DNA from 3 places in the Brevibacterium sp. BRM-1 genome. Region 2 is predicted to be linked to each of the others. Evidence: predicted binding sites of a transcription regulator. Region 2 holds the regulator's gene; each other region holds the start of a gene.
What was found. The regulator HrcA, encoded in region 2, represses chaperone genes, less so after heat shock. The targets are predictions, from matches to a motif close to TTNGCACTCGNNNNNNNCGAGTGCNAA.
Positions count from the first base shown of each region.

Region 1: groL (chaperonin GroEL) is a predicted target of HrcA. The motif match lies at 3,110-3,136, and genes of this name have one in related genera.
Region 3: groES (co-chaperone GroES) is a predicted target of HrcA. The motif match lies at 6,757-6,783, and genes of this name have one in related genera.

Region 1 covers NZ_CP113788.1:2,826,891-2,836,126, reverse strand. The annotation lists gene BRM1_RS12490 (hypothetical protein) at 1-306, opposite strand, end outside; gene BRM1_RS12485 (DUF1707 SHOCT-like domain-containing protein) at 482-1,183, shown strand; gene groL (chaperonin GroEL) at 1,340-2,968, opposite strand; gene BRM1_RS12475 (cold-shock protein) at 3,309-3,512, opposite strand; gene BRM1_RS12470 (LytR C-terminal domain-containing protein) at 3,767-4,384, opposite strand; gene BRM1_RS12465 (DUF3263 domain-containing protein) at 4,387-4,767, opposite strand; gene BRM1_RS12460 (aldehyde dehydrogenase family protein) at 4,882-6,357, opposite strand; gene BRM1_RS12455 (uracil-DNA glycosylase) at 6,825-7,505, shown strand; gene BRM1_RS12450 (threonine/serine ThrE exporter family protein) at 7,819-9,236, opposite strand, start outside.
Region 2 covers NZ_CP113788.1:805,993-815,228, forward strand. The annotation lists gene BRM1_RS03525 (PhoH family protein) at 1-195, opposite strand, end outside; gene BRM1_RS03530 (16S rRNA (uracil(1498)-N(3))-methyltransferase) at 372-1,205, opposite strand; gene dnaJ (molecular chaperone DnaJ) at 1,202-2,332, opposite strand; gene hrcA (heat-inducible transcriptional repressor HrcA) at 2,437-3,447, opposite strand; gene BRM1_RS03545 (DUF3097 family protein) at 3,771-4,652, shown strand; gene BRM1_RS03550 (DUF4870 domain-containing protein) at 4,940-5,860, shown strand; gene hemW (radical SAM family heme chaperone HemW) at 5,867-7,090, opposite strand; gene BRM1_RS03560 (hypothetical protein) at 7,183-7,791, shown strand; gene lepA (translation elongation factor 4) at 7,797-9,236, opposite strand, start outside.
Region 3 covers NZ_CP113788.1:2,961,719-2,970,954, reverse strand. The annotation lists gene BRM1_RS13040 (pseudouridine synthase) at 1-531, opposite strand, end outside; gene BRM1_RS13035 (diaminopimelate decarboxylase) at 617-1,948, opposite strand; gene BRM1_RS13030 (hypothetical protein) at 2,086-2,808, opposite strand; gene BRM1_RS13025 (LPXTG cell wall anchor domain-containing protein) at 3,110-4,294, opposite strand; gene groL (chaperonin GroEL) at 4,652-6,247, opposite strand; gene groES (co-chaperone GroES) at 6,313-6,606, opposite strand; gene BRM1_RS13010 (GNAT family N-acetyltransferase) at 6,892-7,353, opposite strand; gene BRM1_RS13005 (TatD family hydrolase) at 7,433-8,371, opposite strand; gene metG (methionine--tRNA ligase) at 8,371-9,236, opposite strand, start outside.

The DNA of each region.
Region 1 (9,236 bases), 1.2 Mb from region 2:
TGCCTCGGTGACATGGCGGATGTCCTCGGCCCGGTCGATGCGCTCGAGCGTTTCCTTGGCCCGGTCGTAGCAGTCGAGTGCCCGCTGGTAGTCCTGCCGGCCGCCCTCGCTCAGCTCGACGCCGGCCGTGACGATGTCGAGGTCGGCGACCTCCTCGCCGAATGCGGTGACGTCCTCGGCGGCGGCGGTCTTGACGACGGCGAGGCTCTCCTCCCGGCGCTCGGCTGCGCGCTTGCGCTCGCTGCGCGAGGAGGCGAAGAAGACCACGGCAACGATCACGAGCATGGCCAAGAAGAAGTAGCCCATGTCAGTCCTTCCTGTGCGCGACACGGCCTGTGCGACGACAGCTGAATTATCCCAAGCCAACCTGGATGCGCTCTGAGCCCGAGCTTCGCTCCCGCTCCGCAGCCCGGCGCGCCCGCGGCCGAAGCAGGCCCCGCGCCCCCGCGGCGCGAGCCTGCGAATCGCGTAGGATCGGTCCATGGCACTGAGCGCTGAGACCTGGCTGCGGCTGTCGGACAGCCCCTTCGAACGCCCCGCGCTGCGCGCCTCCGACGGCGACCGCGGCGTCGTCTTCGACGCCCTCGGCGAGGCCTATGCGGCGGGACTCATCGACTCCGACGAGCACGCCCAGCGGCTCGAGGCCGCCGGCGACGTCAAGACGCTCGGCGACATCCTCCCGCTGCTGCAGGACCTCGTTGCCCCGGATGCGGGTCCGACCGGCCGAGCCGGGCAGGACGGCGCGCTGGCCCCCACGCAGCAGGACCGCGGCCGGCTCGCGCAGCTGCGCGACGACGAGCCCACGACGCCCGAGGAGATCGACGAGGCGGCCCGCGCCCATGCCCGCTCCGTGCTCCTCGCCTCTGCCCTGGGGTGGGTGGGCCCGAGCGTGCTGTGCGTCGCGATCTGGGCGTTCAGCCAGCAGTACGCGGGGGGCGTGTTCTTCTGGCCGCTCTTCGTCATCTTCGGCACCGGCTTCGGATTCTTCGGCACCCTCGCCGGCCGCGAGAAGATGATCCGCGAGCGCAAGCGCAAGCTCACGACGCGCGCCCGTGCGCGCCTCGGCGATGCGCAGGCGCAGCGGGAGATCGAGGCCAACCCGCGCGCGTTCGACCTCGACGACGCCACGGGCACCCGCGAGGCGCGCAGGCGCGCCCGGCGCGAGCGCCGCGGGCGCGCCTGACGAGCTGCGCCGCAACGGCCGCTGAGCCGCCCGCAGCCTCAGGCACAGGCACCGGTTCCGGCACCGGCACCGGCTCCGGCACGCGAAAGCGCCCCGACCAGCGGTCGGGGCGCTTTCGGCATCCGAGCCGCGTGAGCGGCTGCGGTGAGGGGCGGATCAGAAGTCCATGCCGCCCATGCCGCCGGTCGGATCGGCGCCGGCGGCCGGAGCGGGCTCCGGCTTGTCGGCGACGACGGCCTCGGTGGTGAGGAACAGCCCGGCGATCGAAGCGGCGTTCTCCAGCGCGGAGCGCGTCACCTTGACCGGGTCGTTGATGCCGGCCTTGAGCAGGTCCTCGTACTCGCCGGTGGCGGCGTTGAGGCCCCAGCCCGGTTCGAGCGACTCGACCTTGGCTGCGACGACGCCCGGCTCGAGCCCGGCGTTCTGGGCGATCTGCTTGAGCGGCGCCTCGATCGCGACGCGCACGATGCTCGCGCCGGTCTCCTCGTCGCCCGTGAGGCCCAGGCCGTCGAATGCCGTCCTGCCGGCTTGGATGAGGGCCACGCCGCCGCCGGCGACGATGCCCTCCTCCACGGCTGCCTTCGCGTTGCGCACGGCGTCCTCGATGCGGTGCTTGCGCTCCTTGAGCTCGACCTCCGTCGCGGCACCGGCCTTGATGACGGCCACGCCGCCGGCCAGCTTCGCGAGGCGCTCCTGGAGCTTCTCACGGTCGTAGTCGGAGTCGGAGTTGTCGATCTCGGTGCGGATCTGCGAGACGCGCGCGGCGATCTCCTCGGGATCCCCGCCGCCCTCGACGATCGTCGTCTCGTCCTTCGTCACGACGACCTTGCGGGCGGTGCCCAGGAGGTCGAGCGTGGCGTTCTCCAGCTTGAGGCCCACCTCTTCGGAGATGACCTGGCCGCCGGTGAGGATCGCGATGTCGGCCAGCTGCGCCTTGCGGCGGTCGCCGAAGCCCGGGGCCTTGACGGCCACGGACTTGAAGGTGCCGCGGATCTTGTTGACGACGAGCACGGCCAGCGCCTCGCCCTCGACGTCCTCGGCGATGATGAGCAGCGGCTTGCCGGACTGCTGGACCTGCTCGAGGATCGGCAGGAGGTCCTTCACGTTCGAGATCTTCGAGTTCACGATGAGGATGTAGGGATCCTCGAGCACCGTCTCCTGGCGCTCCGCGTCGGAGACGAAGTAGCCGGAGATGTAGCCCTTGTCGAAGCGCATGCCCTCGGTGAGCTCGAGCTCGAGGCCGAAGGTGTTCGACTCCTCGACGGTGACGACGCCCTCCTTGCCCACCTTGTCGATGGCCTCGGCGATGAGCTCGCCGATCGCCGGGTCACCGGCGGAGATACCCGCGGTGGCGGCGATCTGCTCCTTCGTCTCCACCTCCGTGGCGGAGTCGAGCAGCGTCTTCGAGACCGAGTTCACGGCCTTCTCGATGCCGCGCTTGAGGCTGAGCGGGTCGGCCCCGGCCGCCACGTTGCGCAGGCCCTCGCGCACGAGCGCCTGGGCGAGCACGGTCGCGGTGGTGGTGCCGTCGCCGGCAACGTCGTCGGTCTTCTTGGCGACCTCCTTGACGAGCTCCGCGCCGATCTTCTCGTACGGGTCCTCGAGCTCGATCTCCTTGGCGATGGACACGCCGTCATTGGTGATCGTGGGTGCGCCCCACTTCTTCTCGAGGACGACGTTGCGCCCCCGGGGTCCGAGCGTCACCTTCACGGCGTCGGCGAGGGTGTTGAGGCCCTTCTCGAGACCGCGACGGGCTTCTTCGTCGAATGCAATGAGCTTTGCCATAGTGGAAAGCGTCCTCCCTGTGCGGGTGGGTGTCTGACCCCACCGCCGCAGTGCCCGCGACGGCCGGGCACCCGCAGCTGATTCCCTTCCACAGCAGCGGCATGCCCTCGAGTGCTTCGGTGGGATGTACCAGTACTAGATTTAGCACTCTGGCTATGGGAGTGCAAACGGTCTGCGCCTGCGAATCGCCCGTGTTCGCCAGCAGATGAACGCACGGGCCCGGGAACGACGATGCCCGCCCCTCATCGCTGAGGGGCGGGCGTCGGGGCGATCAGCCGATCGCCGGTGCGGCGGGCCCTTGCGGGGCCGCGCGCTGTGTCTCGGAAGAGACGGACTGCCGTCAGAGCGGGGTGACGGCCTCGGCCTGCGGGCCCTTCTCGCCCTGGCCGATTTCGAACTCCACTGCCTGGCCCTCTTCGAGGGCGCGGTAGCCGTCCATCTGGATCTGGGTGTGGTGGACGAACACGTCCTGGTCGCCGTCGCCCACGGTGATGAAACCGTAGCCCTTTTCAGCGTTGAACCACTTCACGGTTCCCTGCGTCATCTGTGCCTCCATGGCGGTGTGAATTGAGAACAGCTGAGAGCCACGATGACTTTTCACTGCACTTTCTGAAACCGGAGCCCATGCTCTCAAGCAAGCTTGAAGCATGCGCTCCGGTGCCAATCATACACATGACAGGCGACTCTCAGCCAAGCTCCGCACGGAATCTGTCGATGAATTCGCGACGCGGCCGCGTCAGGCGAACGGCGCCTGCGGGACCCGCCGATGCGGGGCGGCAGCGAGGCCCGCACCGCGGTTTAGCTGGGGTCCTTGTCCGCGAGGTCGGAGCACAGGACAAGAGCGACGTCGACGGAGAACTTCGAGGACTGCTTGATGTCCTTCGCCCCCGCCTTCTGCGCCAGCGCCTGGGCGGCGGGCTTGTGCGCGTCCGTGTCGTAGAAGACCACCGAGGTCGAGCCCGAGTACGAGTAGTTGCCGCTCTTGCCGACCTTCCAGCCGTCGTCCTCGAGCGCGGTGCGGTAGCGCTTGGCGAGCCCTGTCTTGCCGGAGGCGTTGTAGATGCCCACCGTGATCCCGCTCTTGTCGACTGCCGCGCCGTCCGTGGACCCGTCGGTCGGCTGTGCGCTCGCATCGCCGGCGCCCTGCGTCGAGTCTCCGGCCCCCTGGGTCCCGGAGTCCGAGGCCCCGTCGTCCGCCTGCTGCGAGCTGCCGCCGGAGACGAGGTCCTCCGGGTCGGCGGTGGAGCTGGTGACGATGCGCACGACCCCCACGACGAGGAGGAGCGCGACGAGGGCGAGCACGCTCACGAGCGCCACGGCGGCGCCCTGGGACAGCGGGCCGCCTGACCGGCGGTGCGCGCCGCGGCGGTCGGTCGATTCGACGCGGTCGAATTCGTCTTCGGGGTATTCGGCCATGGCTACCTCGCGATTCTCGATTGCGCGCGGCCGCGCTGGCGGGAGTCGCGGATCCGGCGCAGCCGCTTGATGAGGATGGGATCGCGCTGATACGCGGCAGCGCTGTCGAGGAGGGAGTTGAGGACCTGGAAGTATCCGGCGGCCGTCATGTCGAAGCGCTCGCGGATCGCGTGGTCCTTGGGACCGCCGTACGTGTACCAGCGCCGCTCGAAGTCGAGCACCGCGGCCTCGAGCTCGCTGAGCCCGCCCTCGGCGACGGGCGCGCCGTCCGGCTGCTGCGCGGGTGCGGCCTCGGCCATCGTGTCCTCCCAACGGATATCCGCACCGCCCCGCCGGCGGCGCAGCCACCAGTCTAGCGGGCGGATTACATCGATGTCGTTCACCTGCTCCCCCAGTCGCGACCCGCCCTGCACGCACACGCGGGCCCCGCCGAGGCGAATCGGCGGGGCCCGCGTCAGGGCGGGGCGCGGCCGGCCGGGGCCGGGGCGCCTGGCCGGTCAGTCCTCGGGGCGGATGCGGATGTTGATCTGCTTGATCTGGGTGAAGCCCTCGAGCATGCCCTCGAGCGAGGCCTCGCGGCCGAACCCGGAGGTCTTCATGCCGCCGTAGGACTGGCCCACCACCTGGCCGCTGCCCTGGTTGACCTGCACCCAGCCGGACTCGATCTTGTCGGCCATGCGCAGGGCCCGGTCGACGTCCTGGGTGAACACGTAGGCCGCCAGCCCGTAGTCGGAGTCGTTGGCCATGGCCACGACCTCGTCCTCGGAGGTGAACGGGATGACCGCGAGGACGGGGCCGAAGATCTCCTCCTGGCTGATCTTCGACTCGTTGGGCACCTTCGAGAAGATGACCGGCGCGTGGTAGAAGCCGGGCTCTCCCACGGTGAGGTCGGCCGCGCCGTCGTAGGCGACCTCGACGCCGTCGAGCTGCTTGCCAAGCTCGATGTAGTCGGCGATCTGCTTGTACTGCTTCTCGTTGATGACGCAGCCGATGTCGGTCGACTCCTCGCGCGGATCGCCCACCGTCATCTTCTTCGTCTCCGCCACGAGCTTGGCGACGAACTCGTCGTAGATGTCGGCGTGGACGAAGAGCCGCGAGCCCATCGTGCAGGACTGCCCCTGGCGGGCGAACCGGGTGGAGAGCATGACCTGGTCCATGACATCGCTCATCTTCGCGTCGGGGAAGACGATGTTGGGGCTCTTGCCGCCCAGCTCCATCGAGGAGTGGGCCAGGCGCGCGCCCGCGGCCTCGGCGACGTGGCGACCCACGGCGGTGGAGCCGGTGAACGAGACCTTGTCCACGTCCGGGTGCTGGACGAGGGCCTCGCCGATCGTGCGGCCGGTGCCGACGACGACGTTGAGCACACCGGCCGGCAGGACCTCGGAGAGCAGCTCGCCCATCCGCAGGATGGTGAGCGGGGCGTCCTCCGCCGCCTTGAGCACGACCGTGTTGCCGGCGGCGAGCGCGGCCGGGGTCTTGAACGCCGCGATCATGAGCGGGGAGTTCCACGGCAGGATGCCCGCGACCACGCCCAGCGGCACGCGTCGCGTGTAGTGCAGCTGGCCGGGGCCGGTGGGCAGCACGTCGCCCTTGACCTCGCCCGCCACGCCGCCCATGTAGCGGAAGAGGTCGACGAGGATGTTCGTCTCCGGGCGGGCCTGCGTGCGGATCGCGTTGCCGGTGTCGAGGGCGGTGAGCTGGGCGAGCTCCTCGGAGTGCTCGGCGAGCACGTCGGCGCACTTCGACAGGAGCGCCTGGCGCTCCTTGAAGTGGCGCTGGGACCAGGCGGGGAACGCTTCGCGCGCGGCCTTGACGGCACGGTCGGCGTCCGCGTCCTTCCCGTCCGGAACCGTGGCGATGACGACGCTGCTGTCGATGGGGGTGATGACGTCGCGGCGCGAGCCGTCGGCCGCCTCGACCCATTCGCCGCCGATCAGCATCTTCCAGTCCCTGGGCTCCGGGAAGTCAGTCATGGTGCATCCTCTCTGTTCGGCTGCGCACGGGCGCGGCGCCGCAGCGCGGGCGTCTTCGCCGCTCGGCACTGAGCGGCGCTGCCTGCGAGCATATCGCCGCGGCCCCCGCACCGTCAGCGCGCCCGAGGTGCGAACGCCGCACAGCCGGTGTGCGGGCACCGACCGCCCCCACCCGCCCCCGGCCCCGGCCCGCACACCCCATTGCAGAGGATCGCCGCCTCCCGGCGCGCGTCCACCCGCGCCACACGGCACCGGTGGCCCCGCCTGCGCCTTCCCGAGCCACGAGCCGGGGTGGGCGAGCGGCCGCACTGCCCCTGGACCCCGGCTCCTCCCCCCGCCCGGCTGGCTAGGGTGGAGGCATGAGCGAACCCGCAGCCCCCGCCCAACCGCCCGGTGAGCGCAGGGCAGCCGCCGCGGCGCCGGCCGCCGGCGCACCCCCGGCAGACACACCGCCGCTCGACTCGATCATGGCCCCGGACTGGGCTCGGGCACTTGCCCCGGTGGAGCCGCAGATCCGGGCCCTGGGCGCCTTCCTGCGGGAGGAGACGCGCGCCGGGCGGGGCTATCTTCCGGCCGGCGATGCGGTGTTCCGCGCGTTCGCCGAGCCCCTGTCCGGGGTTCGCGTGCTCATCGTCGGCCAGGACCCCTACCCCACGCCCGGGCACCCGATCGGACTGTCGTTCGCGGTGGCCCCGGACGTGCGCCCGGTGCCCCGCTCGCTGGCCAACATCTACCGCGAGCTCCACGACGACGTCGGAGCGCAGCCCCTCGAGCACGGCGACCTGCGCCCCTGGCAGCAGCAGGGCGTCATGCTGCTCAACCGCTGCCTCACGGTGAGGCCCGGCTCTCCGGCCTCGCACCGCGGCAAGGGCTGGGAGGCCGTGACGGATGCGGCGATCGAGGCCCTCGTCCACCGCGGCGGGCCCCTCGTGGCGATCCTCTGGGGACGCGATGCGCAGGCCATGCGCCCGCGGCTGGGCGACGTCCCGGTCATCGAGTCGCCGCACCCCTCGCCGCTGTCGGCCTCGCGCGGATTCTTCGGCTCCCGGCCCTTCAGCCGCGCCAACGACCTGCTGCGCGCGCAGGGAGCCACCGCGATCGACTGGTCCCTGCCCGCCCGCGCACGGGAGTCTGAAGCGCCCGCCTGAGCACAGACCTCCGAGGCCGGTGCAGCTCCCGCGGGTGAGCCCAGGGCCCGTAGGTGAACACCGTGTTCCTGGGTTGCGCACAGCGCCCCTCGGCGAGCGCAGCGTTTCCAGGCTCAGCACAGCGCCCCTCGGCGAACACGGGGCTCGCTGGTACGGCACGGTGCCCCCGGCAAGCACAGACCCCCAGGGCCGGCGCAGATCCCGCGGGCGAGCCCGGTGCGCCTCGGCGAGCGCCCCGTTCCCAGGTGGAGCACAGCGCGCCTGCATGAGCACGGCGTGCCGCGCGGGCGCGGGCACCAGCCGCGCGCGTGAGCTAGCCGGGGGTGCCGGGCACCTGGCGGGTGCCGCCCGTGGACGGTCCCCCGGCGGCGCCGGCGCGGCTCTGCGCGCCCTGCGCGGGGACCGCGATCCCGCCTGTGGCGGCCTGCTCCGCTCCCGAGGCGGCCTCGGCGGCGCCGGCGAGGTCGCCGATGCCCGGGGTGCGCGCGGCGGTGGCCGCGCCGGGGCCGTCCGCGGGAGCCTCTGGCCGCTTCCTCGCCTCGGCTCGCGGCGCCTCGGTGCCCCCGGCGCCCGCGGCGCCCTCGGACTCCGAGCCCGCGCCGCCGGCCCTGCCCGCGGCCCGCTTGCGCAGGCGGCGGCGCAGCGGGCGGGCGAGGAAGACGCCGAGCGACGCCCCGACCGCGATCGCGGAGTTCGCCGTGATCGCCGCGAAGAGCGCGGAGAGCCCGAGTGACAGCGAGACGTCGTCCTGGATCATCTGGTAGACGGCGGTGAAGACGCTCATGCCCTGCAGGAGCGGGTAGATGCCGGGAATGAGGAGCGCCACGGTGGGCGCGGAGACGCGCTCGCCAATGAGCCGGGCGAGGAACCCCACGGCAGTGGCCGCGAGGAGGCAGGTGACGATGTTGCCCAGGCCGCCGAGCGTGCACGCGACGTTGATGACGAAGCCCACGAGGCCGATGCCGGCGGCCGGCAGCACGAAGCGGCGGTTGACCTGCAGGCCCACCGCGCCGCCGATGCCCACGAGGAGCGCGGCGAAGAGCGCCACGATCGTCGTGAGGACCTCGACGCCGCTCGAGCGCACCACCACCTCGAAGCTCTCGAGGTTGAACAGGCCGCCCAGCTTGAGGCCCAGCGCGACCCCGCTGACGATGCCCGCGATGGTCATGAGGACCCGCACGGCGCGCGCGGCGGCGGTGAGGGGAAACTGCGTGAGCGCATCGTCCACGGCGGAGAGGATCGTCTGGGTGGGCAGCAGCAGCACGATGCCGCCGGCCACGACGTACTGCGGGCTGTGGACGAGGTTGAGCGTCCATGCGAGCATCGCGATGATCGTGGTGAACGCGGCCTGCGCGGTCGTGATGAAGAACCCGGGCAGGCCGGTGCGCCCCAGCCGGGCGCCGAACCACGAATTCAGCAGGCCCATCGCGAAGCCCAGCAGCGAGGAGACGAGGGAGCCGCCGATGAGGTTGATGAACGAGGCGACCATGACGCCCCACGCCAGCTGCGAGAACCAGTCGGGGTAGGGCCTGCGCTGCCGGCGGATCGCGTCGAAGCGGTCACGGGCGTCGTCGTAGCTCAGCTTGCCCTGGACCATGTCCGCGACGAGGCGGTGGATCGAGGCGAGCTTCGCGTAGTTCGTCGACTCCTCCCGGCTGACGCGCACGACCGTGTAGAGCCGGCCCTCGGGATCCGAGTAGTGCACCGTGAGCGCGGTGGAGGTGAGGTCGA
Region 2 (9,236 bases):
CACGGCCATCGCGCGCAGCTGGCCGAGCGTCTCGACGAGCGCGTCCACCTCGGCGCGCGGGCCGCTCACGGCGATGTCGCGCTGGCGCACGTGGATGCGCGTGCCGGGTGCAAGCTCCTCGAGGGTGCGCAGGTTGACGTCGGCGGGCCCGTAGAGGCCCGTGAGGTCGAGGTCCTCGGGGAGCGCGATGCGCACGCGCGCCTCCTGCCCGCCGTCCGCGGGCGCGCCGGCGGCGGCTGCTTCCTCGCGGACCGGGGCGGCGGTGCCCGGGGCGTCGGCCTGGCTGTCGGGGTTGAGCAGGGCGTGTCCTCTCCTGCCCCGCGCGGCGGGGCGAACGTGGGTGCCCGCCGCACGGGCGGGCTGGCGCCAGTCTACCGGGCGCCGGCGGGCGCGGGGCCGGCCCCGAGGTCCCAGCGGCCCAGCAGCTGCTGGGCGAGTGCGGCGGCGACGGGGCCTGCCGTCGAGGCGCGCAGCACCGTGGGGCCGAGCACGGCGGGCCGCGCCCCGGCCGCCTGCAGCGCGGCGAGCTCCGCCTCGGCGATCCCGCCCTCCGGTCCCACGAACACGAGGATGCGCCCAGGATGCGCGGTCGAGGCCGCCGCGGCTCCGGGCGCTGCGCCGTCCCCGTCGGCGACGGGGCGGGCGAGCGCGTGGGCGAAGGGCTCCACGGCGGCTTCGTGGAGCACGATGGCGCGATCGCCGGGCCGCACGGCACCGGCGGCGGCCGTGCCGCGCACAAGGGGCAGGAGCTGCGGGAAGCGGCTGCGCCGGGCCTGCAGGGAGGCCGCCGTGAGCAGGTTGTCCCACTGGCGGGCCATGCGCTGCGCCTTCTTGGTCGGCCAGTCCGCGATCGAGCGCTGCGCGGCCCACGGGATGACGGCGTCGATGCCCACCTCGGTGGCGGCCTCGATCGCCGCGAGGTCCCGGTCGCCCTTCGCGAGCGCCTGGACGAGCACGAGTGCCGGCTCCTGCGCGGGCTCGTGCTCAACCGCCTCGACGTCGACCGTGATCGCCTCGGGCTCGGCGCGGGCGAGGGCGCCGCGCACCCGTGTGCCGGCACCGTCGACGAGCTCGAGGCGCTCGCCGGCGCGCATCCGGCGCACCCGCACCGCGTGGCCGGCGACCTCGGGCCCGAAGTCGGCGCTCCCGCCCGGCCGGGCCGCCGCGATCTCCTCGCGGGCGGCCCGGAAGACGGGGAGGCTCACCGCCCGAACCTCTCCTTGAAGCGGGAGAAGCGGCTCTTGGCGCTGGGCTCGCCGAGCACGGGCTCGGGCGACTGCTCCCCGCGCGCCTCGGCGAGCTGCTCGAGCAGCTCGCGCTGGCGGTCGTCGAGCTTGGCGGGGGTCGAGACCGCGATCGTGACGAGGAGGTCGCCGCGCGAACCGTGGCGCAGGCGGGTCGCGCCCAGGCCGGGCAGCCGCTCGACGGAGCCGGACTGGGTGCCGGCGGGGATCTCGAGGCTCTGCTGGCCGTCGAACGTGTCGAGCGTCATCGTGGTGCCGAGCGCGGCGGCTGTCATGGGCAGGGTGAGCGTGGCGCGCAGGTCGTCGCCGTCGCGGCGGAACACGGGGTCCTCCTTGACGGTGACCTCGAGGTGCAGGTCGCCGGCCGGGCCGCCGCCGGGGCCCACCTCGCCCTTGCCGGCGAGCAGGATGCGCGTGCCGTCCTTGACACCGGCGGGCACCTTGACGCTGAGGGTGCGGCGGGCGCGCACGCGGCCCTCGCCGCTGCAGCTGTTGCACGGGTCTTTGATGACGGTGCCGTAGCCGCCGCAGTTCGTGCAGGTCTGGTTCGTCACCATCTGCCCGAGCAGGGTGCGCGTCATCTGCTGGACGGAGCCCTGGCCGTGGCACAGCCCGCAGGTCTCCGGGTGGGTGCCGGGCCGGGTGCCCTCGCCACCGCAGGTCTCGCACACCTCCGCGGTGGTGATGTCGAGGTCCTCGGTGCCGCCGAACACGGAGGTCTTGAGGTCGATCGTCATGCCGATGAGCGCGTCCTTGCCGCGGCGCTTGCGCGAGGCGGGCCCGGCGCTGCGCCGGCCGCCTGCCCCTCCGCCGCCGCCGAAGAACGTCTCGAACAGGTCGGAGAAGCCGAAGTCCGCGCCGGCCCCGCCGCCGAAGCCCTGTCCGTACTGGCCGCCGCCCATGTCGTAGTTGCGGCGCTTGGCGGGATCGGAGAGGACCTCGTAGGCCACGGCCACGGCCTTGAACTCGTCGCCGTGGCCCGGGTTGACGTCCGGATGGTATTTCCGCGCCATCTTGCGGTAGGCGCGCTTGATCTCCTCCGCCGAGGCGTCCTTGGACACGCCCAGGGTCTGATAGTGATCGCTCACGTGATTCCTTCTGCTCGTTCGCTCATTCGCTCGGCGGGCCCCGCGGGGCCCGGGCGGCGGGCACGGCCCTCCGGCCGACGGCCCGCGCGCCGGTTGCCTGTGGGCTATTCCGCCAGGATGACGGAGATGTAGCGGGCCACGGCGCGCACCGCGGACATGGTCGTGGGGTAGTCCATCCTCGTGGGGCCCAACACCGCGAGGCGGGCTTCTGTTCCGTCCACGCCGTAGCTGCTGGCGACGACGGAGGTCGTGGCGAAGGACTCGAGGGCGTTCTCGGAGCCGATGCTCACGCTCACCCGGTCCGGCTCATCGGCCATCGATGCGAGCAGGCGCAGCATGACGACCTGCTCCTCGAACGCCTCGAGCAGCGGGCCGATGTGCTCGCCGAGCTCCCGGCCGGCGCGCGCGAGGTTAGCCGCCCCCGCCATGACGAGGCGCTCCTGGCGCACGAGCGCGGCGAGCTCGGCGATCGCCTGGGCGATCGCCGCGCGGGCCGCGGCCAGCTCGGGGGCCGCCGTGACCGCGGCGAGCGCCGCGGCCACCGCGGTGACCCGCACCCCGCGCAGCTCGCGGTTGAAGGCGTCGCGCAGCCCCGCGAGGTCGTCCTCGCCCACCGTCTGGCCGAGGTCGACGAGGCGCTGCTCGACCTGGCCGGAGTCGGTGATGAGGACCGCGAGGACCCGCCCGGGGGCCAGGTCGACGAGTTCGATGTGGCGCAGCGCGGCCTTCGTCGCGGTGGGGTACTGGACGAGCGCCACCTGGTGGGTGAGGCCGGAGAGCAGGCGCACGGTGCGCTCGAGCATCTCGTCGACGTCGAGGGGACCGGACAGCACCCGAGCGATCGCGCGGCGCTCGGCCGCGGTCAGCGGCTTGATCTCGTCGAGCCGGTCGACGAACACCCGGTAGCCCATGTGGGTGGGGATCCGCCCCGCCGAGGTGTGCGGCTGGGCGATGAGGCCCTGCGCCTCGAGCGCGGCCATGTCGTTGCGGATCGTCGCCGATGACACGCCCAGCTCGTGCTTGTCCACGAGGGCCTTCGAGCCGACCGGCTCGTTCGTGGCCACGTAGTCCTCGACGATGGCCCGCAGCACGCGGGTCCGGCGCTCGTCGCTCATCGCAGTGCCCTCCTCGCCGTGCTCGCTTCGCGTCTCTGATGTGCGGATGTGCGCCGGAGGTGCAGGGCGGCCCCGCGGGGACGGGCCCCGCTCAGGGGTTCTGCTCACGCGGCCCCGGGTCGATCGGCCCTCGCTGGCACTCACCGGCAACGAGTGCCAACCTTACGCCTGACCCCGGGCCGGCTCAACGACCGGTGCCCGTGCGCGCCGCTGCCCGGACTGGGCCGCACCCCGCGTCGCTGCCGACCGCAACCCTGCACCGGTGCCTGCCGCACCCCGCGTCGCTGCCGGGCACCGGGGCGCACCGTGCGTACGGTGGGACCATGGTCTTCCGCGATCCCTATGGCTCCGATGTCCTCTCCTCCGGACCGCGCACGCTGCGCCGCGCGCCCGTGCCCAAGCGCCCCGCGGCCCCCGGCCTCGTCGTCGAGGTCGTGGAGGGCGGGTACGTGGGTGCCGTGACGAAGGTGGAGAAGACCTCGGCCGGCTTCTCCGTCTGGCTCGAGGACCGGGCGGGCCGGGTGCGCCCGTTCCCGCTCGGCCACGGCTTCCTCCTCGACGGCCGACCCGTCGAGCTCACGCGCCCGGAACGCGCGGCCACACCGGGGCCGCGCGCGCCCGGCCGCACCGCCTCGGGCTCCATCGCGGTGCCCGAGGCCCGCGCGCGCACCGCGATCGGCTCGCGGATCTGGGTGGAGGGCAAGCACGACGCGGAGCTCGTCGAGCGGATCTGGGGCGATGACCTGCGCATCGAGGGCGTCGTCGTCGAGCCGCTGGGCGGCCTCGACCTGCTGGGCGAGAAGCTCGCCGAGTTCCGGCCGGACCCGGCCCACCGGGTAGGGGTGCTCGCCGATCACATCGTGGCCGGGTCGAAGGAGACGCGCATCGCCCGCGACATCCTCGCCCGCCGCGAATACCGCGGCGTCGTGCACATCATCGGCCACCCCTACATCGACATCTGGCAGGCCGTGAGGCCCGCCGTCGTGGGCATCGCGGCCTGGCCGGACGTCCCGCGCGGCGAGGACTGGAAGCTCGGGGTGCTCAAGCGCATCGGCTGGCCCCACGCGGACCACCGCGATGCCGCGCGGGCCTGGGCCACGATCCTCGGCCGCGTGAGGCGGATGGCCGACGTCGAGCCGGCGCTGGCCGGCCGGGTCGAGGAGCTCATCGACTTCGTCACGGTCGACGGCGGCCCGCAGGGCTGAGCCCGGGCACTGCCGGGGCGGCGCCGCTGCGGGACCCAACGGGACTCCGGGGGAACCGGCGGGCTGCCCCGAGGCTCGGGGTGCGCTCCGCTGCCGCCGGCGCGCCCACTGCCGCAGTGGGCGGGAGCCCAAGCCTCCCGGTGGCGCCGCCCGCCTGCGCCGCCTGCCTGCGCCGTCCCGCGATCCCGATGTGGCGGATCTGCACCGCGGCGCCCTGGCGCGCCCGGCCACGTTCGGTAATGTCGTGCCCGGCAGGACCCCACTCGGACTCGAGGAGATGAGGCACCATGACGCAGCAGGACGATCAGCAGCCGGACCAGCCGTACCAGGGCTCCCAGCCGCCGCCGACCACCGGCTCCCAGGTGCCCCAGTTCGGGCCCCACTCCCAGCTCAACGCGCAGAACCAGGCCCAGCAGCCGGCGCCCAGCCAGCCCGCGCCCGGTCAGCCTGCGTCCCAGGGGGCACCGGATACCGCGCCCAGCGGTCGGCCCATGCCCCCGGACTACAACCGCCCCCCGAGCGCACCACACCCCGGTTCGGGCTACCCCGCTTCCGCCGCCCCCCAGCCGGGCGCCGGCCCCCAGGCCTCCGGCCCGCAGGGCTACGGCTCGCAGCCCCCCGGTTCGCAGGGCTATGCGTCTCACGGTTACGGGTCCCAGGGCTACGGCGCGCAGCCCTATGGTTCGCAGGGCGCCTCGCAGCCCTCCGCATCGCAGGGCTACGGCGCGCAGCAGGTGCCGCCCGGTTCGCAGGGGTATGGCCCGCCGTCGGGCAATCCCGGCCAGCCGCACACCTACCCGGGCCCGCCGCCCGGGCCCGGCGGCCGGCCGGTGCCCCGGGGCCCCTATCCCCCGCAGGCCTACGGCGACGGCTCCGAGCGCTTCTGGAACGCCTCGCAGGACGAGCGCCAGCTGGCGATGTGGACGTGGCTCGGCACGCTGCTCATCGGGTGGGTGATGCCGCTCATCATGTTCCTCACGAAGGGCGATTCGCCCTACGTGCGCGAGCAGGCCCGGCAGTGCCTGAACTTCTCGATCGTCATGGTGATCGCCATGACCCTCAGCGCGGTGCTCATCTACGTCCTCATCGGTCTGCTCACCACCCCGCTGCTGTGGGTCTTCGAGATCGTCATCGCGATCATGGGCGCGATGAAGGCCAATGCCGGCCAGGGCTATAAGCCGCCCATGGCCTTCGACATGGTCAAGTGAGGCCGCTCAGGCGATGAGCCCGGTGAGTTCGCGGACCATGTAGTCCGCCAGCAGCCGGCCGCGCAGCGTCGGCGCGAACCAGGGGCCATCGGGTTCGAGGAGCCCGGCGGCCCCGAAGCCGGCCACGAGGTCCTGGGCTCCTGGGGGCAGGGAGTCGAGGGCCAGGCCGCGGCGCACCCGGGCGGCGAGCATGATGCGCTCGATCTCCCTGGTCTGCGGGTCGAGCACTTCGCGACCCACCGCCGGCGAGAGCCCCTCGGCCAGGCGCTGCGTCCAGGCCAGCGGGTGCTTGGCGTTCCAGAACCGCACCCCGCCGATGTGCGAGTGCGCCCCGGGCCCGAAGCCCCACCAGTCGGCGTCCGCCCAGTACGCGAGGTTGTGCCGGCAGCGCGTGTCCGCTCCGGTCGCCCAGTTGCTCACCTCGTACCAGTGCAGCCCCGCCGCGCGGAATGCCGCGTCGGCGAGTTCGTACTTGTCCGCGAGGTCGTCCTCGTCCGGCATGGGCAGCTGCCCGCGGCGCACCTGGGCGCCCAGCCGCGTGCCCGGCTCCACGATGAGCGAGTATGCGGAGACGTGGTCCGGGGCGACCGCGCAGGCCACCTCGAGGCTGCGCCGCCAGTCCTCGAGCGACTCCCCGGGCGTGCCGTAGATGAGGTCGACGCTGACCTGCATGCCAGCCTCCTTGACCCACCGGACCACCTGCGGGATGCGCGCGGGGTCGTGCGTCCGGTCCAGGGTCGCGAGCACGTGCGGGACGGCCGACTGCATGCCCATCGAGATGCGGGTGAACCCGGCGGCGGCGAGGACCTCCAGCCCCTCGGGGGTCAGCGTGTCCGGGTTCGCCTCCGTCGTGACCTCCGCGTCCGGGGCCAGCCCGAAGCGCGCCCGCAGGTCCCCCAGCACCCCGGCCAGCACCTCGGCGGGCAGCAGCGTGGGCGTGCCGCCGCCGAAGAACACGGTGGCGGCCGGCCGCGGAGGCGCACCGTGGGCCCCCAGCACCCGCAGTGCCAGGTCCGCCTCGCGGGCGAGGGTGGGCCGGTAGTCCGCACGCGAGGCGCCCGGCCCGAGCTCCTCGGCGGTGTACGTGTTGAAGTCGCAGTAGCCGCAGCGCACGCGGCAGTAGGGCACGTGGACGTAGAGGCTCAGCGGGCGGCCGGCGGCGTCCGCGGTGGCGCCGGCGGGCAGCGCACCGTCGCGCGGGGGCGCCTCGCCCTCCGGCTGTGCCGGCATCTTGCCTCCTCCGCACCGCCGCGGGCGGCTCCGGCACCGGCGAGGGCCGAGGGCCTCGCATAGGATGCGAATCACACCCGCAAGGAGGCGCCATGTCCAGTCCCTACGATCGTCCGCCCGCACCGCAGTACGGGTCCGGCCCGCAAGTCTACGGCTCGGGTCCGCAGCCGGGTCAGCAGGCCTCCCCCGGGCCCGGCGGCGTCCCGCAGTCCGGCGGTTACTCAGCGCCCGGTAGTTACCCGCAGTCCGGTGGTTACTCAGCACCCGGCGGCTACTCGACGCCCGGCGGCGTACCCGGGCCGCAGACCTACGCTTCCCCGCAGCCCGCTCAGGCCGGGCCGCCCGGTTCCGAGCCCGCCCTCGTCTCCCTGCCCGGGGTGACGATCACGCAGCACTGGGTCATCACCCCCTCCGGCGCGGCGCCGCGCGCGCAGTGCTCGCTGAGCGCCGGCGAGCGGGTGTCCATCACCCGGGCGACGCCCACCTGGGCGATCGTGCTGGCGATCGTGGGGTTCTTCGTCCTCACGATCTTCAGCCTGCTGTTCCTGCTGGCCAAGGAGCAGCGGGTCACGGGGTCGGTGGACCTCGTCGTGCGAGGACCCGGCATGCACTTCGCCACGAGCGTGCCAGTGGGCAGCCAGGCGGCCCTTGCCGGGCTGCGCATGCAGGTGGCGCAGGCGCAGGGCCTCATCGGGCACTGAGCCGCCTAGCGGTCGCCCTTCTTGTCGGCCTTGGCATCGTCGGAGGACAGCGCCGCGATGAAGGCCTCCTGGGGCACCTCCACGCTGCCCACCATCTTCATGCGCTTCTTGCCCTCCTTCTGCTTCTCCAGCAGCTTGCGCTTGCGGCTGATGTCGCCGCCGTAGCACTTGGACAGGACGTCCTTGCGCATCGCGCGGATCGTCTCGCGGGCGATGATGCGCGAGCCGATCGCGGCCTGGATGGGCACCTCGAACTGCTGGCGCGGGATGAGGTCCTTGAGCTTGCCGGCCATCATGACGCCGTATGCGTAGGCCTTGTCGCGGTGGACGATCGCGGAGAACGCGTCCACCGGGTCGCCGTGGAGGAGGATGTCGACCTTGACGAGGTCCGCGGCCTGCTCGCCGTCGTTCTCGTAGTCCAGGGACGCATAGCCCTTCGTCTTCGACTTCAGCTGGTCGAAGAAGTCGAAGACGATCTCCGCCAGCGGCATCGTGTAGCGCAGCTCGACGCGGTCCTCGGACAGGTAGTCCATGCCCTTCATCTGCCCGCGCTTGGACTGGCAGAGCTCCATGACGGCGCCCACGTACTCGCTGGGGGTGAGGACCGTGGTGCGCACGATGGGCTCGCGGACCTCGCGGATCTTGCCCGCGGGGTACTCGCTGGGGTTCGTCACCTCGAACTCCGAGCGGTCCTCCATCGTCACCTGGTAGACCACCGAGGGCGCGGTGGAGATGAGGTCGAGGCCGAACTCGCGCTCGAGGCGCTCGCGGACGATCTCGAGGTGGAGCAGGCCCAGGAACCCGCAGCGGAAGCCGAAGCCCAGGGCCGCGGAGGTCTCCGGCTCGTAGACGAGGGCGGCGTCGTTGAGCTTGAGCTTGTCCAGCGCATCGCGCAGCGCGGGGTAGTCGGAGCCGTCGATGGGGAAGAGCCCGGAGAAGACCATCGGCTTGGGATCGCGATAGCCGCCCAGCGCCTGGGTGGCCGGCTTCTTCGCATTCGTCACGGTGTCGCCCACGCGGGACTGGCGGACGTCCTTGACGCCCGTGATGAGGTAGCCCACCTCGCCCACGCCCAGGCCCTTCGAGGGGGTGGGCTCGGGCGAGGAGACGCCGATCTCGAGCAGCTCGTGGGTGGCCCCGGTGGAGAGCATCTCGATCTTCTCGCGCGGGGCCAGCTTGCCGTCGACGACGCGGACATAGGTGACGACGCCGCGGTAGGTGTCGTAGACGGAGTCGAAGATCATCGCGCGCGCCGGTGCGTCCGCGTCGCCCACCGGGTGCGGGGTCTCCGCCACGATCCGGTCGAGCACCGCCTCGACTCCCTCGCCTGTCTTGCCGGACACGCGCAGGCAGTCCTCCGGCTCGCACCCGATGAGGCCCGCCAGCTCCTCGGCGTACTTCTCCGGCTGGGCGGCGGGCAGGTCGATCTTGTTGAGCACGGGGAT
Region 3 (9,236 bases), 1.0 Mb from region 2:
GCGGCGCTCCTGGAACAGCCGCTGGTAGGCCCCGCGCGTGGCCGGGCGACGGGAGAGGACGAGCAGGCCGGACGTCACGCGGTCCAGGCGGTGGATCGCCACGAGGTCCGGCTCGTTGCGCTCGACGCGCAGCCGCGTGACCGCGCACTCGCGCACAAACCGCCCATTGGGCGTCGAGGCGAGGAATGCGGGCTTGTCGATGACGAGCAGCTCCGGGTCCTCGTGCACGGTGCGGATGGGAAACGGGATCCGCGCCTCGGCCGGCACTGGGCGGTGGAAGAAGTAGAACCCGCCGGGAATCACGGGATCGGACAGCGCCACGGGCCGCCCGCCCTCATCGCAGAGCGCGCCGCCGGCCGGGGCGGCCAGAGCCGCGCGCTCCGCCGCCGAGGCACCCGGCAGCGCCGCTGCCAGCCAGGCGTCCACCGTGGCCGGGACGGGATCCGCGGCGTGCGCGTGGGTCTGCGGCCCACCGGGAGCGCGCAGCCGCGCCGCGCTGATCCCCTCGCGCGGTGGCAGGGGGCTGCGCATGGCGGGCACGCTCAGAACCGCACGCGACGCGTGCATCCGGCCGGGGGCCGCGGGCACCCGGCCGCGCGGGCGGCAGGGGCGCGCCTCACAGCACCACGTCCTCGCCGGCCTCGGCGAGCAGCTCCTCGACCGTCTGCTGGCGGCGGACCAGCGCGAACTCGACCCGCGCCTCGGCGGCGGCCCGGTAGGCGTAGACCGGGATGCGCGGCAGCGCGTTGTAGGCGAACGGGGTGGAGAAGTAGTAGGCGCCCACGTCGTGGATGAGCGCGATGTCGCCGGGCTGGAACTCCGGGACGTCGTAGTCGCGGCCGATCATGTCGCCGGTGAAGCAGCACGGCCCCGCGAGGTCCTGGATGGCGCTGGGCGCCGGGCTCGGCGCACCGTCCGCGGTGCGGGCGCTGATGCGCAGCGGCCAGTGCTCGGGGACGAACGCGGTGCGGGTGGCGGTCTGCGCGCCGGCGTGGCCGATCGCAAAGCGGCGGCTGCCCACGGTCTTCGTGTACTCGATGCGGGTGGCGATGGTGCCGGCCTTGGCCAGCAGCGCGCGGCCGAACTCGGTGACGAGGCCGTAGCGGCCGTCGAGCAGCCCGGGAACCTCGCGCTTGAGGACGTCGGCGTAGTCCTCGAACGTGGGGGTGATGTCGTCGGAGAGGAAGTTCACGCTCAGGCCCCCGCCCATGTCGATGCGGGCGATCTGCTGCTGACCGGCAGCATCGTTGATCGCATCGGCCAGTTCGACGACGCGGCGGATCCCCGCGGCCGCGAGTTCGAGCGGGATGCCCTGCGAGCCCGTGTGGACGTGGAGCTGGGTGATGTGCGGGCGGGCGCGGATCGCTGCGATGAGCCGGTCCTGGTCGGCTGCGTCGACGAGCGGGACGCCGAACTTCGTCGTCGTGGTGGCCGTGCTCATCTGGCCGATCGAGCCCGCGCCCACCACTGGGTTGACCCGCACGCCGATGACGGAGGCGGGGCCGGCAGCGGATTCGGCGCTGGCGCCCGCGAGCTCGCCCAGCAGCGCGTCGACGCGCTCCATCTCCTGGTAGGAGTCGATGTTGAGCGAGGCGCCGTCGCCCAGCGCGCGGCGCAGCTCGCCCTCGGTCTTCGCCGGGGAGTCCAGCACGATGCGCTCGGCGGGGAAGCCCGCGGCCTGCGCCATCGCGTACTCGCCGGGGCTCGCGACCTCGCAGCCCAGTCCCCGCTCCGCCAGGAAGCGCAGCACCGGCACCAGGGTGACGGCCTTGCACGCCACGGTGTGCAGCACCTGCCCGGCGGGCGCGAAGGCGCCGGTCAGGGCGGCGATCCGCTCCTCGACTGCGTTCAAGTCGAGCAGGCCGACGACGGGCTGTGCGGTGCCGATGAGCTCCTGGGCGACGGCCTGCCGCACGGCGGTGTCGAGGGTGTCGGCGAACGCGGGCATGGGGCCTCCGTGGGTGAGGATGGACGGCGGTGGACGAGCACCGGCTGTGCAGCGTCGAGTCTAGCGAGCCGCCCCGAGCGGCGCGTGGTGCGTCCGCGGCGGAGTTCGCGCCGGCGCCGGAGCACCGTGCGGGCGCGCTACGCCCCGAAGACCGCCATCACGGCGAACACACAGCCGGCGAGGAGCAGGGCGGCGGCCACGTAGGGCCGCGTGTCGATCCTGGTCACGCGGTCGTAGAGCCGCGTCATCGCGTGCGCGAGCGGTGGGAACGCACCCCACGCCCACGCGAGCAGCAGGTACTGGCCCGCCAGCGCGGCGAAGAAAACGACCGCGAGGACCGCCTGCACCACCAGCAGGTGGGAGGCCGCGGCGATGACGCGGCCGGTGACGTACATCGTGGCCAGTCCGCTCACGCTGATGATCGACTCGGTCAGGCCGATGAGGACCATGCGGCCGGGGCGCTCCGGGTCCCGGTGCTGCGAGTCGGGGCGGCCGGGGCCGCTGGAGAGCGCCCGGTGGCCCAGGTGCGGGTCGCGCGGCGGGCGGCGCAGCCGCGCGAGCATGATGGCGCCGCCCAGCAGGAGGAGCGCGGCGGCAGCGGCGTCGACGCTGCGGTGGACGAGGAAGCGGTGGGTGTCCGCACGCAGCAGCGCCGTGAGGGTCTCCGGGTCGACGACGCGGAAGAGGAGCAGGAGGAACAGCGCGCCCAGGGTCAGACCCACCGTGATCCAGCGGATCGACCGGGCAGCGTGCGCCGAGCGGGTGAGGAGGCGCAGCACGAGGGCGTAGAGCGTGGGGCTGAAGCCCATCGCGAAGCCCAGGCCCACCAGGCTGATGGCCGCGCTGACGATGGCGGTCACTGTGCCTCCCCGCCTGTCCTGGTCGTCATGCTCCCTGCCCGGTTGTCATGCTCGCTGGCCCGGCTGTCATGCTCGCGATCCTAGCCCGCCGAGGCGCGCGGAGGTCCATGCTTGCCGAGGCGCAGGCCGGCCGCCCGCCGCAGCGGGGCGGTGCCGAACGGCACTGCGGGCGGGGCAGGCACGCGAACGGGGCCGCGGCCGGAAGAATCCGGCTGCGACCCCGTCGACCTCACCCCTGCCTGCCGCGCGCCGTGCGCCCGTCAGGCATGAGGAACCCGGAGGACCGGCATTGCGGGTCGGCTCAGCTGCGGCGGCGGCGCGCCACCAGGAGCACGCCGGCGCCGACGAGCAGCAGTGCGCCGCCCGCGGCCAGGAGCGGGGCGACCGCGTCGGAGCCGGTGCGCGGCAGGTTCCCGCCGTTGTCGCCATCCCCGCCGTTGTCCCCACCGTCGCCGTTATCACCCGGCTGGGGCGCGTCGTCCGAGGGGGCATCGGAACCGGGCGCCGGCGCCGAGGTGGTGCTCTCCAACGGCGTCGCCGTCGCCGAACCGCTGGCGGACGGCGTCGCGGTCCCGGACTCGCTGGGGGTCGGGTTGCCGGACTGGCTCGGAGTGGGCTCACCCGACTCACTGGGCGTCGGGTTCCCGGACTCGCTCGGAGTGGGCTCACCCGACTCACTGGGCGTCGGGTCGCTGGTATCGGTGGGGGCGGGAGTCGGGCAGTCCTTGATGCCCGCTTCCGGATCATACTCACCGGTCAGCGTGGCACTGGCGACGTAGTTCTGGTCCATCCGCTCACCCGGAATCATCTGCCCCGTCAGCTGAAGCACACGCCCGTCCTTGGCGTTCAGGTCTCCCAGGTCCAACGTCACGTTGCCGTTGCCGTCGTCCGATGCGACCTTTTCGGCGGTGGAAGGGTAGGTGTACGAGTCGTACGGCTTACCCCACTTGTGCAGGTAACCATTCACGTCGAATGGCGTGTCACCATTGAGCCTGTCCGAAGGAAGGTAGGACCATGCTTCCACCTTCATATCCGCAGGGGCATGCAGGGTGACCTTCGCGTTCTTGATGGCGTAATCGGTTGCCACCACGGTGCGCCAGTTGGGCTGCGTACCCTTCACGGCTACCAGGCCCTTATTGTCCTCAGAGCCGCCGTTGTAGAAGTGCGTGACCTCGAGTAGGCCCGGATCGCCCTTCGTGTAGTGGGGCTCGTCCTCCTCATTCGTAGGCCATACCGACTTGATGTAGCCGCCGTTGGTGAACCCGTTGACGGGATCGCCGTTCCTGTCGACCATCAGGCCCGAGTAGCCCTCGGTCTTGTTCGTCAGCTGCGTGTTCATGACGGCGCTGGCGTCCCACGCCACGTTGCAGCCGACGGTCTCATTGCCGTGCTTCGTCTTCAGGTTCGTCGCCAGGGCCGGGGATGCCAGGCCGAAGACGAGGGCGGCCACCGCGGAGCCGGCAGCGAGCTTGGAGGGGAGCTTCATGAGGGTGTGTGCTTTCCGTCAAGAGTGATACGAAAACTCGGGAAGAGCTGAGCGATTCATCACTATAGACCAGGAGCGGGAGAACACCCAAACCGGACGATGATCGCTCCGGCGCCCGTCGACCAAGCCCCGCTGTGCCATCGGCACGACCCCCACACAGCAGCAGGGGCGGTTGTCGCGAAGTCTCCTTCGCGACAACCGCCCCTGCGGTGCCTCCCGGGTGCGGCCCGGCCGTGCTCTCCAGCCGTACTGTGCTCTTCAGCCGTACCTAGCTGTCCAGCCGTGCCGTACCGTGCGCCCGGTGCAGGCGAACCGGCTCAGCGCATCAGCGCCGGGCCGCCCGGCCCGCTGCGACGATCACTTGTCGTCGTCGTCCTCTTCCGGCTTCTCGACCACGAGGGTCTCGGTGGTGAGGACGAGCGCCGCGATCGACGCCGCATTGCGCAGCGCCGAGCGGGTGACCTTGACCGGGTCGATGACGCCGGCCTTGACGAGGTCGCCGTACTCGCCGGTCGCGGCGTTGTAGCCCTGACCCGCATCGAGCTCGGCGACCTTCGAGGCCACGACGTAGCCGTCCTGGCCCGCGTTCTCCGCGATCCAGCGCAGCGGCTGGACGACGGCGCGGGACACGATGCCCACACCGGTCGCGGCATCGCCGGTCAGGCCCAGGTCGGTACCCTCGAGGACCTTCGCGGCGTGCACGAGTGCCGAACCACCGCCGGGCACGATGCCCTCCTCGATGGCGGCACGGGTCGCGGACACGGCGTCCTCGACGCGGTGCTTGCGCTCCTTGAGCTCCACCTCGGTCGCGGCGCCCACCTTGATGACGGCCACGCCGCCGGCGAGCTTCGCGAGGCGCTCCTGGAGCTTCTCGCGATCCCAGTCGGAGTCCGTGTGCTCGATCTCGCCGCGGATCTGCTTGACGCGACCCGCAACCGCATCGTCGGCACCGGCGCCGTCGACGACCGTCGTGTTGTCGTTCGTGACGGTGACGGTGCGCGCGGAGCCCAGGTCGTCGAGCGTGACCTGGTCGAGCTTCATGCCCATGTCCGCGGTGATGACCGTGCCGCCCGTGAGGACCGCGAGGTCCTCGAGGATCGCCTTGCGGCGATCGCCGAAGCCCGGCGCCTTGACGGCCGCGACATTGAGGATGCCGCGGATCTTGTTGACGACCAGCGTCGACAGCGCCTCACCCTCGATGTCCTCGGCGATGATGAACAGCGGCTTGCCGGCCTGCTGGACCTTCTCGAGGACGGGCAGCAGATCCTGGATGTTCGTGATCTTGCCCTGGTTGATGAGGATGTACGGATCGCTGAGCACCGCTTCCTGGCGGTCGGCGTCCGTGACGAAGTACGGGGACAGGTAGCCCTTGTCGAACTGCATGCCCTCGGTGAACTCGAGCTCGACCGTGGAGGCCTGGCTCTCGTCGATCGTGATGACGCCGTCCTTGCCGACCTTGTCGAAGGCCTCGGCGATGAGCTTGCCGATCTCCGGGGACTGGGCGGACAGGGCCGCGACGTGCGCGATCTCCGCGGAGCCGTCGACGTCGCGCGAGTCCGCCTTGAGGCGCTCCTCGACGGCGTCCACTGCCTTCTCGATGCCGGCCTTGAGCTGGCCGGGAGCCGCGCCCGCGGCCACGTTGCGCAGGCCCTCGTGCACGAGCGCCTGGGCGAGCACGGTGGCGGTGGTGGTGCCGTCGCCGGCGACGTCGTTGGTCTTCGTCGCGACTTCCTTGGCGAGCTGGACGCCCAGGTTCTCGAACGGGTCGTCGAGTTCGACCTCGCGGGCGATCGTCACGCCGTCGTTCGTGATCGTGGGGGCGCCCCACTGCTTGTCGAGGACGACGTTGCGGCCGCGGGGGCCCAGCGTGACCTTGACCGTGTCGGCGAGGACATTGACGCCGTGCTCAAGCGAGTTGCGCGCGGCATCGTCGAACTTCAGGGTCTTCGGCATGATTCACTTCCTTTCGAAGATGGGGAGCCGGCGCGGCGCGCCGGCTCGATCGCAGGGGGAAATGATCAGCCGATGACCGCGAGGACGTCGCGCGCCGAGAGGACGAGGTAGTCCTCGCCGGCGTACTTGACCTCGGTGCCGCCGTACTTCGAGTAGATGACCTTGTCGCCGACGGAGACGTCGAGCGGCACGCGGTTGCCGTTGTCGGCCACGCGGCCGGGGCCCACGGCGACGACCTCGCCCTCCTGGGGCTTCTCCTTGGCGGTGTCGGGGATGACGAGACCGGAAGCAGTGGTCTGCTCGGCCTCGAGCTGGCGGATGACAATCCGATCTTCAAGCGGCTTGATGGCAACCGACATGTTCGGACACTCTCCTTCGTTGGATTCGCTGAAGACTTCACTCCTGCGGCCGGTGGGCGGCCCGTCGTCGCGGGTGCCGGACTGCCCTGGCTCGCCTGAGCGCGTTTAGCACTCAATGACTTCAGGTGCTAATCGAAGACTATGACGGGCCTGGCACTCGGTCAACCCGAGTGCCAGGATTGCGCGGGCGTTCCGCTGGCGGCGGAAACGGCCGTGGCCCGGGGCCGCTCGGGCCGCTCAGTTCAGCCGCTCGGCAGACCAACCGCTCGTCAGTCCAGCTGCTCGTCAGTCCAGCTGCTTGGCGAAGAAGACCCGGTCGAATCCCTCGTCCACGCGCCGGCCGACCTCCTCGTAGCCCAGCCGCGGGTAGTACGCGAGGTTCTCCGACATGAGCGCGTTCGTGTAGAGCTCGATCCGCGCGAGGCCGGCGGACCTGGCGCGCACCTCGGCGGCGGACATGAGGCGCGCACCCAACCCGGTCCGCTGCATCTCCGGGGCCACCGCGATCGTGTCGAGGAACAGGGCGGTGGGGCGCATCGCGGTGAGCAGCATGCCCACGAGGCGGGTGCCGCTCCAGGCGAGCAGCATGCGCCCGGCGGCGGCGAGGGGCTCGTAGTCGACGTCCATGGGCGCCGGGCGCTTGCCCATCCGCTCCACGTAGGGGGCGAAGGACTCGCGCGCGAGGGCGAGGACCGCGGCCCCGTCGCCGGGGCCGGAGGACACGAGGCGAACGTCGTCGGCAGCCATGGGCCCATCATCGCACCGCCGGCAATACCCCGGGGAACGGCAATACCCCGGGCAACGCTGCGGGGGCCCTGCCGCACCGCTACAGCGCCCAGTCCCCCAGGGCGCGCTGCGCATTGGCCGTCACGAGGTTCGCCACGTGCGCCTCCGAGGCGCCGCGCACCTGCGCGAGCCTGCGGATCGTCAGCGCGGTGAGGTACGGCCCGCCCGGCCTGCCCCGGTAGGGGTGCGGGGTGAGGAACGGGGCATCGGTCTCCGACAGCAGCAGCGCATCGGGCACCAGGGCGGCGGCCTCGCGCAGCCCGTCGGCATTCTTGAACGTGATGTTGCCGGCGAACGACATGAAGTAGCCGGCCGCCGCGCACTCGCGCGCCATGGCCGCGTCGCCGGAGAAGCAGTGGAAGACCGTGACCTCCGGCGCGCCTTCCTCTCGCAGGATGCGCAGCACGTCCGCGTGGGCCTCCCGGTCGTGGATCTGCAGGGCGAGGCCGCGCCGCTTGGCGATCTCGATGTGGGCGCGGAAGGACTCGCGCTGGGCGCGCATGTCGTCCTCGTCCTCCGCCGAGGTGCGGAAGTAGTCCAGGCCCGTCTCGCCCACCACGCGCATCCGGTCCCCGCCCAGCAGCTCCTCGATCTCCGCCAGGGAGTCCTCGAGCAGGCCGGCCGCGGCCAGGCGCGGCGCCTCGTTCGGATGGATGGCCGCACCGCCGAGCATCCAATCGCGCCCGGCCGCCGCCTCGTCGGCCACCGTCTGCGCGGTCCAGCGGGCGGAGCCCATCTCGCAGCCGATCTGCACGATGCGCGGGATGCCCGCGGCTCGGGCGGTGTCGTAGAAGAAGGACAGGGGCGGGAAGTCCGCACCCTCGCCCGCATCGGCGGGATCCACCTCCGGGGCGGGCTCGCCGGGGCGGATGGGGCCGCGGTTGCCCGTGCAGATGTCGAGGTGGGTGTGGGTGTCGACGCCCGGCGCGGCCAGCGCCTCGGGCACCGGCGGGTACTCGCCGGCCGCGCGCGATGCCATCAGGCCCCCGCGCCCGCGGCAGTCCCCGTGCCCGCGGAAGTGCCCGCGACGCCGTCGGCAGGCGCCTCGTAGCGCGGGAAGATCGGGGTGGGCGCCTCGAGGCGCGTGCCCGCCGGCAGCGGGGCGTCGAGCGCGGCGAACGTGCGCGCGGACTGCTCCCGGGCCACGCCCAGGGTGTCGAGGACTCGGCCCGCGGACTCCGGCATGATCGGCTGGGCGAGGATGGAGATCTGGCGCAGCACCTCGAGCGCGGTGAAGAGGACCGTGGCCATGCGCTTCGGGTCCTCCTTCTTGAGCTTCCACGGCTGCTGCGCGGAGAAGTACCGGTTGGTCTCCCCCAGCACGCTCCACAGCGCCTCGACGTAGCGGTGGAGCTCCTGGCGGTCCACGGCGGCGCGCGCCCGGCCCAGCGCCGCCTCGGCGAGGTCGAGCAGGTCGCGGTCGTCGGCGCTGAGGTCCGCGGCGCTGACGGTGGGCACGACGCCGTCCAGGTTCTTCACGACCATCGTCGCGGAGCGCTGGACGAGGTTGCCGTACTCGTTGGCGAGGTCCGCGTTCTTGCGCCCGATGATGCTGTCGGCGGAGTACGAGCCGTCCTGGCCGTAGGAGATCTCGCGCAGCAGGAAGAAGCGCAGCGTGTCGAGGCCGAAGCTCGCGACGAGGTCGTAGGGGTCGACGACGTTGCCCACGGACTTCGACATCTTCTCGCCCTTGTTGAACAGGAAGCCGTGGGCGTGGACGCGGCGGGGCAGCAGCAGGCCCGCGCTCATGAGGAAGGCCGGCCAGTAGACGCTGTGGAAGCGGATGATGTCCTTGCCGATGATGTGGACGTCGGCCGGCCACAGCTCGCGGAAGCGCTCCGAGT